DNA from 2 places in the Mesorhizobium sp. LCM 4577 genome. Region 1 is predicted to be linked to the other one. Evidence: predicted binding sites of a transcription regulator. Region 1 holds the regulator's gene; the other holds the start of a gene.

Region 1 (8,699 bases):
ACCCGCCGAACGACCGCCGCCCGGTGGCGGTGCGCTGCAGCCAGCCTTGCCAACAGCCACCGTCGGCAGGATCCGCAAACAGCTTGGCCGCGTTTCGCTTCCTGCGCTGCGCCGAAGCGTTGCGGTCGCTGCCGCCACCGAGCTCGACCGCGGCGTCGGCTTCCTGCTGGTGCCGGTGTTCCTGGCCGCCGGCGTGATCTATTACTTTTCGCTGAGCACCGAGCCGGATCTCTACAGGCCGCTTGCGGCGGTGGCTCTGATGGCTGTCTGCGCGGCGGCATCGCGCTCCTGGCAGAGAACGCATCTTGTCTTCATGGCATCGTTTTTCTGCGCGCTCGGCTTTCTGGCGGCCAAGGTGGAGACCTGGCGGATGGCGACCCCGATGCTCGGGTCCGAAATCCAGACACGGCTGACGGGCCGCCTCGTCACCGCCGAGGCGATGGCCAACGGCCGTGTCCGGTTGACCATCGATATGATTTCGACGGAGCATCCGAAGCTGCGCTACGCGCCGGACCGCGTCAGGCTGTCGGCGCGCAGGATCCCGCCCGGCATGACGGCGGGGTCGATGCTGACGGGCTATGCCAAGTTGCTGCCGCCGACCGGGCCGGTTCGGCCGGACAGCTACGATTTTTCCTTCGACAGCTACTTTGCCGGCATCGGCGGCAGCGGGTTTTTCCTGGGCGATCCGAAGCTGATTGCGCCAGTGGAGGCGCCCTTTGGCGCGCGCGTCGCATCGGCAGTCGAAAACGCGCGCGAAGGGATCGCCGATCACATCAGGAGCAGCATCGGCGGATCCGAGGGCGAGATCGCGGCGGCGCTGATCGTCGGCGTGCGCGCCGGCATTCCGGAAGCAATCAACGAGTCGATGCGGCGCACCGGCATCTACCACATCATCTCGATCTCCGGCCTGCACATGGCGCTGGTCGCCGGCACGATCATGGTGCTTTTGCGCGGCGCCTTCGCGCTGTTTCCCGATTTCTCGTCGCGCCGGCCGGTGAAGAAATATGCCGCCGGGATCGCGCTCATCTCGATCGCGGCATACCTCGTGATCTCCGGCATCGTGGTGGCGGCCGAGCGAAGCTTCATTATGCTCGCCGTGATGCTCGCCGCCGTGCTCTTCGACCGCGCGGCGCTCACCATGCGCAACCTGGCGATCTCGGCAATCGCGGTGATCCTCGTCTCGCCGCACGAAGTGGTCGGCCCGAGCTTCCAGATGTCCTTCGCCGCCACCGCCGCCCTGGTCGGCGCCTATGCCGGCTTTGCCGACTATCGCGCCGGCAAAACGACCGCGCCGCCGGCAAAACGTTCGTTGCTCGGGTTCCTGTCGCGAAAACTGGCGGTCGGTGTGGGTGGCGCCGCCGTGACGTCGCTCATCGCGGGCAGCGCGACATTACTGTTTGCGATCTGGCATTTCCAGCGCGTGTCGCCGCTCAGCCTGCTCGCCAACCTGGCGGTCATGCCGATCGTCTCGCTGATCGTCATGCCGTTCGCCGTGCTGAGCGCACTGGCCATGCCCTTCGGCTTCGACGGTCCGTTCCTCTTTGTCATGGGCAAGGGGCTGACGGCGATGATCGCCATTTCGTCGTGGATCTCCGAGCGCTCACCGGTCGACGCCGTCGGGCTGATCTCGATCCAGTCGGTGCTGCTGGCGACGGTCGCGCTGGTGATCGCGACGATGGCCACCACCTGGCTGAGGCTTGCCGCCGTTCCCTTTGCGCTCGCCGCGCTGCTGGCCATTCCGCATGTCCGCACGCCGGATGTACTCATTTCCGAGGACGCGCATCTGGTGGCGATGCCGATCGGCGGCGGCGAGCTTGCCGTCAATCGCGAACGTTCCAACGAGTTCACCACCGACAACTGGAAACGGGCGCTGAAAGCCGAGACAATCGTGCCGCCGGAGACGTTTGCCAAAGATGCGCTGGACATCGCCGATCCCGTCGACCTGCCGCCCGGCTCGCCGTTCTACTGTACGGGTGATCTCTGCATCGGCCGGCATCCATCCGGCGCCATCGTCGCACTCGCTGAAAACCGCGACAGTGCCCGGCCTGCCTGCGGCTTCGCTGATCTCATCGTCATCAACGACGCCACCGCCTACAATCCTTGCTACGATCCGCGCGTGCTTGTCGTCACCAAGCGGCAGCTGGCGCGCGACGGCAGCGCCGCCGTCTTCTTCGATCCGCAATCGGCAACCGCGCGGCCGGCCGTCCGCTATGCTGTGGAAGAGCCATATCGGCCCTGGCACGAGCAGCGGAAATATACTCGCGAGGCGAGAGGACTGCCGCCTTATCAAAAGCCTGAGCGGGCGGATGCGAAACCTTCGCAACCGGATCAGTAGCGGCGGATCAACCCAACAAGCTTGCCCTGCACCTTGACCCGGTCCGGCCCGAAGATGCGGGTCTCGTAGGCCGGGTTGGCGGCCTCCAACGCGATCGAGGCGCCCTTGCGGCGGAAGCGCTTGAGCGTCGCTTCCTCGTCATCGACCAGCGCGACCACGATCTCGCCCGGGCTTGCCGTGTTGGCGTTGCGGATGATGACGGTGTCGCCGTCGAAGATGCCGGCTTCTATCATCGAGTCGCCCTTGACCTCCAGCGCGTAATGCTCGCCGCCGGCGATCATGTCCGGCGGCACTGTGATCGAATGCGTCTGGTGCTGGATGGCGTCGATCGGCACGCCGGCGGCGATGCGGCCCATCACCGGAATGGATACGGCGGACCCGGCATCGTCGTCATTGCTTGGCGTCGGGGCGCGCGATGGCGCAGCCGGCTTGATCTGACGGTTGAGATTGTTCTGACCCAGGCTTCCCTGGATGACGCTCGGCGAAAACTTCTTCGCTGCATTGAGGCCGGGGGCGATCGAGTCGGGCAGCCGCAACACTTCCAGCGCTCGCGCCCGGTTCGGTAGCCGGCGAATGAAGCCGCGTTCCTCCAGCGCCGTGATCAGCCGGTGGATGCCGGACTTGGAGGCGAGGTCGAGCGCTTCCTTCATCTCGTCGAAAGACGGCGGAATCCCGCTTTCCTTCAGCCTTTCGTGGATGAACATCAGAAGTTCATGTTGTTTGCGCGTCAGCATGGCGGCCCCCACGGGTTCTGAAACCAGAATCAGAAAAACAAACCCAGAACAAACACTATCTGTTCCAGTTGTGTTCCGCAACCGTTTAAAGTTTAGTGAATTTGTTGACGTTTTGTTTAGCGTAACATCAGAACGCTGCATTCGGCGCCGGTTTCGGCTGCCGGCGCGAAAGGCTCGCGCACGATCAGGCCGTTGGCGTCGGCGAGCATTCTGAGCATCGAGGAGTCCTGGATGCTGAAGGGAGTCGCAATCAGCGTGCCGGCGTCCTCGCGCACGACGGCGCGCACATAGTCCTGCCTGAGGTCGTTGGCCTGCATCGCGGCGCCCAGCCGGGCCACCCGCACGTCCTGCCTGTGGTCGCGGCCGCCGAGCCGGGCAAGCAGAGGCTTCAGGAAAAGCTGCGAGCAGACGATGCTGGCCACCGGGTTGCCGGGCAGGCCGATGCAGCGGACATTGCCAAGCCGGCCGAACATCAGAGGTTTGCCGGGGCGCATGGCGATCTTCCAGAAGTCGAGCTGCATGCCTTCGCCGGTCAGCACGTCATGGATCAGGTCGTGGTCGCCGACGGAGGCGCCGCCGAGCGTGACGATGACATCGGCATTCGCCTCGACCGCTTTCCTGACCAACGCGGCGATCGCCTCCTTGCGGTCGGCGGCGATGCCGAGATCGAGCGCACGTGCGCCGACCGACTGGGCGGCGGCGGCGACGCCATATGCATTCGACGAAATGATCTGATCGGGGCCGAGCGCGCTGCCCGGGGGCAGCAGTTCATCGCCGGTGGCGATGATTGCGACCAGCGGCCGGCGTACGACATTCAGGGCGGGATGGTTGGCCGAGGCGGCCAGCGAAAGGGCTGCCGCATCGAGCACGCGGCCCTTTTCGAGCAGCACGTCGCCCTCACCGAAGTCGAGCCCGCGGCGGCGTACGTTGCGTGCTTTCGCGGTCGGTTCCGTGACCTCGATCCTGCCATTGCCGCGATCGCGGACGTTTTCCTGAATGACGATGGTGTCGGCGCCTTCAGGCAGCGGCGCGCCGGTGAAGATGCGCACGGCCTGGCCTTCGCCGACGGTCCCGGAAAAGCCGCGGCCGGCAGGCGCCGTGCCTATGACTTCGAGTTGCGCCGGCGCCGAAGCGACGTCGGCGGCGCGCGCGGCGTAGCCGTCCATGGCGGAGGCGTTGAAGGGCGGCTGCGTGCGCAGCGCCACGACCGGTTCCGCCAGGACCCGCGCGGCTGCATCCGCCAGCGGAATGCTTTCGCCCGGCAAAGGTGCTGCGCCATCGAGCAGGCGTTCGAGCGCTTCGGCGACCGGAACCAAAGCCATCAGGCATCCACCTTGTAATCGCCCGACTTGCCGCCGGTCTTCTCGACCAGCCGGATACCGGAAATCACCATGCCGCGGTCCGCCGCCTTGGCCATGTCGTAAATGGTGAGGCAAGCGACCGAGGCGGCGGTCAGCGCCTCCATCTCCACGCCGGTCTTGCCGGTGACACGGGCGAGCGCGGTGACCCTGAGGCCGGGCAGCGTGCGGTCCGGCTCGATCTCGACGGCCACTTTGGTGAGAAGCAGCGGATGGCAAAGCGGGATCAGCTCATGCGTCTTCTTCGCGGCCATGATGCCGGCGATACGCGCTGTGCCCAGCACGTCGCCTTTCTTGGCGTCGCCAGCAAGAATCATCTCCAGCGTTTCAGGTTGCATGGAGACAACGCCTTCGGCGATCGCCGTGCGCGTCGTCTCGGCCTTGTCGCCGACATCGACCATGTTGGCTTCGCCCTTGGCGCCGAGATGGGTGAGGGCCATATCAGACGGCCTCGGCCGCTGCCTTGCCCGTCAGCAGAAGCTCGGTTGCCGCGGCCACATCGGCCTGTCGCATCAGGCTCTCGCCGACCAGGAAGGTGCCGATCTTGCTCTTCTCCAGCCGGCGGCAATCCTGATGCGTGAAGATGCCGCTTTCGCCGACCAGCAGCCGGTTCGCCGGCACCATCGGCGCCAACCGTTCGGAAGTCTCAAGGCTGGTCTCGAAGGTCCGCAGATTGCGGTTGTTGATGCCGATCAGCCGCGACGACAATTTTAGCGCACGCTCCATTTCAGCCTCGTCATGCACCTCGATCAGAGCGTCCATGCCGAGCTCGAAGGCGGTCGCTTCGAGGTCCCTGGCCAGCGTGTCGTCGACGCTCGCCATGATGATCAGGATCGCGTCGGCGCCCCAGGCGCGCGCTTCGTAGACCTGGTAGGGATCGAACAGGAAATCCTTGCGCAGGGCCGGCAAGCGTACCGCTGCCCGCGCCGCCGTCAGGAATTCCGGCGCGCCCTGAAAGGACGGAGCATCGGTCAGCACCGAAAGACAGGCTGCGCCACCTTTCTGATAAGCCCCGGCGAGCGCCGGCGGATCGAAATCGGCGCGGATCAGGCCTTTGGAAGGGCTGGCCTTCTTGATCTCGGCGATCAGCGCGAAGTTGCCGGCCCGGCGCTTGGCGTCGAGCGCCGCGAGGAAGCCGCGCGTCGCACCGGCATCCTTTGCCCGCGCCTTGATCTCGGCGAACGGTACCTTCGCTTTCGCCGCGGCGATCTCGTCGCGCTTGTAGGCTTCGATCTTGCGCAGGATATCCGACAAGGCCTTATCCGTTCGAAATCTCGACAAGCTTGTCCAGCACGCCAAGCGCGCGGCCGCTGTCGATCGCTTGCGCCGCCGCCGCGATGCCGTCGGCCAAAGTCGTCACCTTGCCGGCCACGACCAACCCGGCGCCGGCATTCATCAGCACCGTATCGCGATAAGCGCCGGGCGCTCCGCCCAGCATATCGCGTAACTCCTTGGCGTTGTAGGCCGCATCGCCGCCGCGCAGCTCTTCCCTGGTGTGCCGCTTCAACCCGGCGGCTTCCGGCGTCAGGGTAAAGCTGCGGATCTCGCCGCCGGCAAGCTCCGCCACCTGGGTCTCGCCCGTGGTGGTGATCTCATCATAGCCGTCGCCATGGACGACCCAGGCGTGCTCGGCGCCCAGCGCCTTCAAAGTCTCGGCCACCGGCATGATCCATTCCGGCAGGAAAACGCCGACCATCTGGCGGCTGACGCCGGCGGGATTCGACAGCGGTCCGAGCAGGTTGAAGATGGTGCGGGTGCCGAGCTCGACGCGAGTCGGCCCGACATGCTTCATCGCCGGATGATGCGCCGGCGCGAACATGAAGCCGACACCGGCCTCGTGGATGCAGCGGCCGATCATTTCGGGCGAGATGTCGATCTTGACGCCCAGCGCCGTCAGCACGTCGGCGGAGCCGGTCAGCGAGGACAGGCCGCGATTGCCATGCTTGGCGACCGGCACGCCGGCGGCGGCGATGACGAAGGCCGAAGCGGTCGAGATGTTGACCGAGTGCGAATTGTCGCCGCCGGTGCCGACGATGTCGATGGCGCCGTGCGGCGCCTCGACGCGCAGCATCTTGGCGCGCATCGTCGCCACCGCGCCGGATATTTCGCTCACGGTCTCGCCGCGCACGCGCAGCGCCATCAGGAAGCCGCCGATCTGGCCGGGCGTCGCATCGCCCGACATGATGATGTCGAACGCCTCGCGTGCTTCCTCGAAGGAAAGCGCGGTGCCGGTGGCGACCTTGGCTATGTGTGTTTTCAGAGCGCTCATCGTGTCTGTGCTTGCGAAACGGCGTTCGGATCGATGCGAACGTCATATTGCGATTGCAGCTGCGCCACCAGCTGGTCGAGCAGGTCGTCTGACATGCCGGCGCCGAAGGATTTCTGCGCGTCGTCCGGCACCGTGCTGCCGTCGGCGCCTGCCGGCTCGAAGACCTCGGCGACCTTGAACAGGATCTGGCCGTCGCCGGTGGGCGAGGGGATCAAACCGGTACCGCCTTCGCCGACGCCGAACATCGCCGCCGCACCCTCCTTGCCGAAATCGGCATCGTCGGCTTCGCGCTTCAGGCCGCGCTTGGTCTGTTTGTCGAGCTTGAGCTCGCCGGCGATGACGTCGAGCGTGGTGCCGGCCTTGAGGCGCTTCTCCAGCTCCTTGGCCTTCGCGTCGAGCCGCTTGTCCGTCTCGGCCTCCGTCCAGTCGGCCACGACCTTCTTGCGGACTTCATCCAGCGTGCGGTCGCGCGCCGGCGTGACCGACTGCACCTCGTAGAAGACAAAGCCGTTGTCCGCGGTGGTCAGGCCCTCGTTCTCGGTGTTGGGCTCTGCCGCGAACACCGACTTGATCAGCGCGGCCGATTCCGGCAGGTCGTTGACGATCGTGCCGTCCGGCCGCTGGCCGGTACGGTCGATGGCGTCGATGGTGACGACCTTGAGCTTCAGCTTCTCGGCGGCCTGGGCAAGCGAGGCGCCCGAGGCGCGGGTGTCCTCATAGCTGTCATGGACGTCGAGCAGGATGCGGCTTGCTTCGCCGAGCGCCAGGTCCTTGCGGATCTGGGCGGACACTTCCGAAAGCGGCTTCACCACTTGCGGCTTGATCTCGGTGACGCGCAAGAGCACGGGACCGAAAGCGCCCTGGACGACCTGGCTGACCTCATTGGCATTGAGCGAGAAGGCCGCATCGGCGACCGCCTTGTCGGCGATCTTGTCCTTCGACAGCGTGCCCAGCAGCGTGTCGGCCGGCGTCTTGCCCTCGGCGGTGATGAGCTTATCGAACGTGGCGCCCGCCTTCAGCGAATCCAAAGCCGCCTTGGCCGCATCCGGTGTCTTGAACACCAGCTGCTCGATGGTGCGCATCTCGGGCGTCGTGTAGCGCGCGATATTCTTGTTGTAGTCCTCGCTGACCTGGCTGTCGGTCACCGCGGACGGATCCGCGATGTCCTGCGGCTCCAGCCGGGCATAGGAGAATTTGCGGTATTCCGGCGCGGCATAGGTCTTCTTGTTGGCATCGAAATAGGCGTTGATGGCGCTGTCGGACGGCGCCTCGATCGGCTGCACCAGCGTCTTCGGCAGCACGAGATAGTCGATCGTGCGATCCTCGCCGCGATAGAGAGAGACCGCCTTCAGGAAGGTCTGCGGCACCTTCAGGCCGTCGGAGATCGCCTCGACGATCTGCTGACGCACAGCCACCTGCGCGCGGTTCTTGAGATAGTCCTCGGGCCGCATGCCGAGCTGGCGCAGGAGATATTCGAAGGTCCGGCGATCGAACTGGCCGCTGGGGCCCTTGAAAGCCGGATCCTCACGCGTCAGGTCGGCCAGCCTGTCCTTGGATAGGCCGAGCCCGAGCTTGCGCGCCTGCTCGTCGAGCACGGCGCCTGAAACAAGCTGGGCCAGCACCTGGTTGTCGACGCCGAGCAGCTTGGCCTGCTCCTGGGTGATGCGCTGGCCATATTGCTGCGACAGAAGGCTGAGCTGGCGGTCATAAGCGAGGCGGTACTCGTTGATCGAGACCTCGGTGCCGCCGGCGGTGATCACCGCGTGATGGCCGCCCAGAACGCCACCCACCATGCGGGTGGTGATGCCCCAAGCGGCGAAACTGATCACCAGCAAGGACAGCAACGCCTTCGCGACCCAGGTGCCCGCCGCGCTTCTCAATATACCAAGCATACATACTTCCGATTTTTGCGCATTTTCGCATGCGCCGAGTCTGAAACAAGCGCAATAGCGCCCTTCCGGTCCACTGTCGATTGCTTTGTGACCTGATTTTGGTAGTGAGGG
Region 2 (4,058 bases), on a different contig from region 1:
GGCGGCACGTCCGCGCGCGGGACCAGCTTGGACGTGAACGCCAGGTAGGTCGGCATGCCGAACATCACCTGCCGCACCGGGTCGACCGCGACGCCGCCCCAGTTGAAGACGCCGAAATTGCCCGGATAAACCAGCGAGCCCTGCAGCGAGGGCGGCGTGTAGCGCCCCTCATAGCGCAGTCGCTTCAGTTCGATCCGGCACGCCAGCTGGTCGAACATGGTGATGCCCCACATGTCGGCGTCGGTCAGCGGTTTCGGATTGAAGGAGAGATCAGAGGCCGGTTGCGTCGCCGAGGCCTGGTCGCCCTCGATCGCGCCGCCGGGCGCCGGCACTTCCTTCACCGGAATGATCGGCTCGCCGGTGCGCCGGTCGAGCACGTAGAGGTCGCCCTGCTTGGTCGGCCCGACCAGCGCCGGCACGACGCCGTTCGCCGTCGTGATGTCGACCAGCGACGGCTGCGCCGGCACGTCCATGTCCCACAGATCGTGATGCACGGTCTGCCGCACCCAGCGCAATTGCCCGGTGTTGAGATCGAGCGCGGTGATCGAGGACGAGAACTTCTCGACATTGGCGCTGCGGCCCATGCCGAGCTGGTCCGGCGTCTGGTTGCCGAGCGGCACGTAAAGCAGTCCGAGCTTCTCGTCGGCGCTCGCCGTCGACCACATGTTGGGCGAGTTGTGGGTGTAGGTTTGCCCGGCGGGCAGCGGCGTCGTCACATCCGGATTGCCGGAATCCCAGTTCCACAGCAGCGCGCCGGTGTCGACGTCGAAGGCGCGGATGACGCCGGACGGCTCCTCGGTCGAGTAATTGTCGTTGACCGCGCCGCCGACGATGATCTTGCCGGCGACGATAAGCGGCGCCGAGGTCGAATAGTAATAGCCGGACTTCGGATAGGGCATGTTGGCCATCAGGTTCAGCGTGCCACCCTCGGCGAAGGATGGGCACACCTGCCCGTTCGCGGCGTCGAGCGCGATCAGGCGGGCGTCCGACGTCGGCAGGTAGACGCGCTGCGCGCAGGGCTGGCCGGCGGCGATCTTGGCGTCGGCATAGTAGGACACGCCGCGGCAGGTCTGGTGCTGGCGGTTGTTGTCGAGCTTGATCTTCGGATCGTAGCGCCATTTTTCCTTGCCGCTCGCGGCATCGATGGCGATGGCGAAATTATGCGGTGTGCAGATGAAGAGCGCATCGCCCACCTTTAGCGGCGTCACCTGATAGGTCGTTTCGCCGATGTCGTCGGGACCCTTCACGTCGCCGGTGCGATAGGTCCAGGCCGGCTGCAGCTTGGCGACATTGTCCGGCGTGATCTGGTCGAGTGGCGAATAGCGCTGCCCGAAAGGCGTGCGGCCGTAGAAGTGCCACTCGCCGGCCGGCATGTCGCCGCCGAGATTGGCCGCCGCCGCCACCTTTTCGGTGCCGAGCGTGCCGCCGACGTCGTGAGGATCGGCGGTCATCGAATAGCCGGCGACCGCCAGCGAGGCGAGCACGGCCAGGATCAGCGGCGCGCGTCCGTCCGGCCCCCGCAGACCTCGCCTTGCCCATGGCGTCAAAAGCCAAAGCGCCACGAGCACGATGACGCCGCCGCGCGGACCGAGCTGCCACCAGTCGAAGCCGATTTCCCAGACCGCCCAGCACAGAGTGGCGAGCACGAACAGCRCATAGAGCCAGAGCGAGGTCGACCGGCRCCTGAAAAGCAGCCAGGCGGTGATCAGGAAGACCAGGCCGGCGATCAGATAGTACCAGCTGCCTCCCAGCACCGCGAGCCAGATGCCGCCGCCGCCGAGAATGAGACCGATGAGGAAGAGGACGAGGGAGGTGATGGTGACAGCCAAGACGGTGCTCCTTCGACTGTTGCGCGCTTACGGCGTCTTCCGGGGACGGCAATCCCTGCCCTGCCGGCAGCTTTCCCTCACCCGCTCCGGCTGTCAAGTTGGGGCCGGACACGCGAAACTAGAACAAAACGTAGACAGTTCTGGTCTTTCGCTCCCGAATCACTACATTCGGGAGCGATGTCGGGCTTTTCCGAGGACATGCCTTTTTTCGATGAACCGAATGCGCGGCCCGCGGCGGCCCCATCCGGCATAGCCGCGCGCGCCATGGCCGCCCGCAGCGGCCAGAACGGCGCGCCCGATTATCTGAAGGGCCTGAACCCGGAACAGCGGCTCGCCGTCGAAACGACCGAAGGCCCGGTTCTGGTGCTGGCCGGCGCCGGCACCGGCAAGACGCGGGTGCTCACCACGCGCATAGCCCACATCCTTGCCACCGGCAGGGCCTTCCCCTCGCAGATCCTGGCCGTCACCTTCACCAACAAGGCCGCGCGCGAGATGAAGCAGCGCATCGGCCACCTGATCGGTGAAGGCAATGTCGAAGGCATGCCCTGGCTCGGCACTTTCCACTCGATCGGCGTCAAGCTTCTGCGCCGTCACGCCGAGCTTGCCGGGCTGAAATCCGATTTCACCATTCTCGACACCGACGACGTGGTGCGGCTGATCAAGCAGCTGATCCAGGCCGAAGGGCTGGACGACAAGCGCTGGCCGGCCAAGACCTTCGCCCAGATGCTCGACAACTGGAAGAACAAGGGCCTCGGCCCCGATGAGATTCCGGAAGGCGATGCGCGCAGCTTCGGCAACGGCAAGGGCCGCCAGCTCTACAAAGCCTATCAGGAACGGCTGCAGACGCTGAACTCCTGCGACTTCGGCGACCTGCTCTATCACCCGATCCGCATCTTCCGCGCCTATTCGGACGTGCTGAAGGAGTATCACCGCAAGTTCAAATACATCCTGGTCGACGAGTACCAGGACACCAACACCGCGCAATACATGTGGCTAAGGCTTCTGGCGCAGCGGCCAAATGCGGGACGCTCTGCGAGTTCGCATTCGGCCGAAGGCCGCAAGCCCGACCGGGCGTCCGAGCCATTGCGAGGCCCTAGCGGAGGGCCCGCGCCGGCAGGCGCGGAACAGCCCGTGAGCGTAAATATTTGCTGCGTCGGCGACGACGACCAGTCGATCTATGGCTGGCGCGGCGCCGAGGTCGACAACATCCTGCGCTTCGACAAGGATTTCCCGGGCGCCACCATCATCCGCCTGGAGCGCAACTACCGCTCCACCGCGCACATCCTGGGCGCCGCCTCTCACCTCATCGCCCACAATGAGGGCCGCTTCGGCAAGACGCTGTTCACCGATCGCGACGACCCCGAGGACGACAAGGTGCATGTCCATGCCGCCTGGGATTCGGAGGAAGAGGCCAGGGCCATCGGCGACGCCATCGAGGCCTATCAGCGGCAGAAGCACAATCTGAACGACATGGCGATTCTGGTGCGCGCGTCCTTCCAGATGCGCGCCTTCGAAGACCGCTTCATCACGCTGGGCCTCAACTACCGCGTCATCGGCGGCCCGCGTTTCTACGAGCGCTTGGAAATCCGCGATGCGCTGGCCTTCTTCCGCGTCGTCGCCAACGGCGGCGACGACCTCGCCTTCGAGCGTATCGTCAACGTGCCGAAGCGTGGGCTTGGCGAGGCCACCATCCGCCAGATCCACGACACGGCGCGCGCCATGCGCGTCCCGATGCTGGAGGCCGCCGCCACGCTTGCCGAAAGCGACGAGCTCAAGCCGAAGCCGCGCGCGGCATTGCGTGAGGTCGCCGCCAATTTCGAGCGCTGGCAGAAGGCGCTGGAAACCACCCCGCACACCGAGCTCGCCGAGACCATCCTGGAGGAGAGCGGCTACACCGACATGTGGAAGAACGACCGCTCGGCGGATTCGCCTGGCCGGCTGGAGAACCTCAAGGAACTGATCCGCTCCATGGAGGAGTATGAATCGCTGCGCTCCTTCCTAGAGCATGTCGCTCTCGTCATGGATGCCGAGCAGAATGCCGAACAGGATGCCGTCTCGATCATGACGCTGCATTCGGCCAAGGGCCTCGAATTCGAGACCGTCTTCCTCCCCGGCTGGGAGGAAGGCCTGTTCCCGCACCAGCGCGCGCTGGATGAAGGCGGCCGCTCCGGCCTGGAGGAAGAGCGCCGGCTCGCCTATGTCGGCCTGACGCGGGCGAAAAAGAACCTG

Evidence for each region. Region 1 encodes LexA, which represses DNA repair genes until DNA is damaged. Its sites were predicted from a motif close to TGTTCNNNNTGTGTTCNG; they were not measured.
Region 2: the regulator LexA is predicted to act here: its motif matches at 1,949-1,966, upstream of LCM4577_RS27495 (ATP-dependent helicase).

Annotation. Positions count from the first base shown of each region.
Region 1 is NZ_MDDU01000024.1:270,221-278,919, reverse strand. Features, by position in the region: gene LCM4577_RS22990 (ComEC/Rec2 family competence protein) at 1-2,335, shown strand, start outside; gene lexA (transcriptional repressor LexA) at 2,329-3,069, opposite strand; gene glp (gephyrin-like molybdotransferase Glp) at 3,186-4,391, opposite strand; gene moaC (cyclic pyranopterin monophosphate synthase MoaC) at 4,391-4,867, opposite strand; gene trpC (indole-3-glycerol phosphate synthase TrpC) at 4,869-5,681, opposite strand; gene trpD (anthranilate phosphoribosyltransferase) at 5,686-6,696, opposite strand; gene LCM4577_RS22960 (peptidyl-prolyl cis-trans isomerase) at 6,693-8,588, opposite strand.
Region 2 is NZ_MDDU01000046.1:74,240-78,297, reverse strand. Features, by position in the region: gene LCM4577_RS27500 (glucose/quinate/shikimate family membrane-bound PQQ-dependent dehydrogenase) at 1-1,829, opposite strand, end outside; gene LCM4577_RS27495 (ATP-dependent helicase) at 2,007-4,058, shown strand, end outside.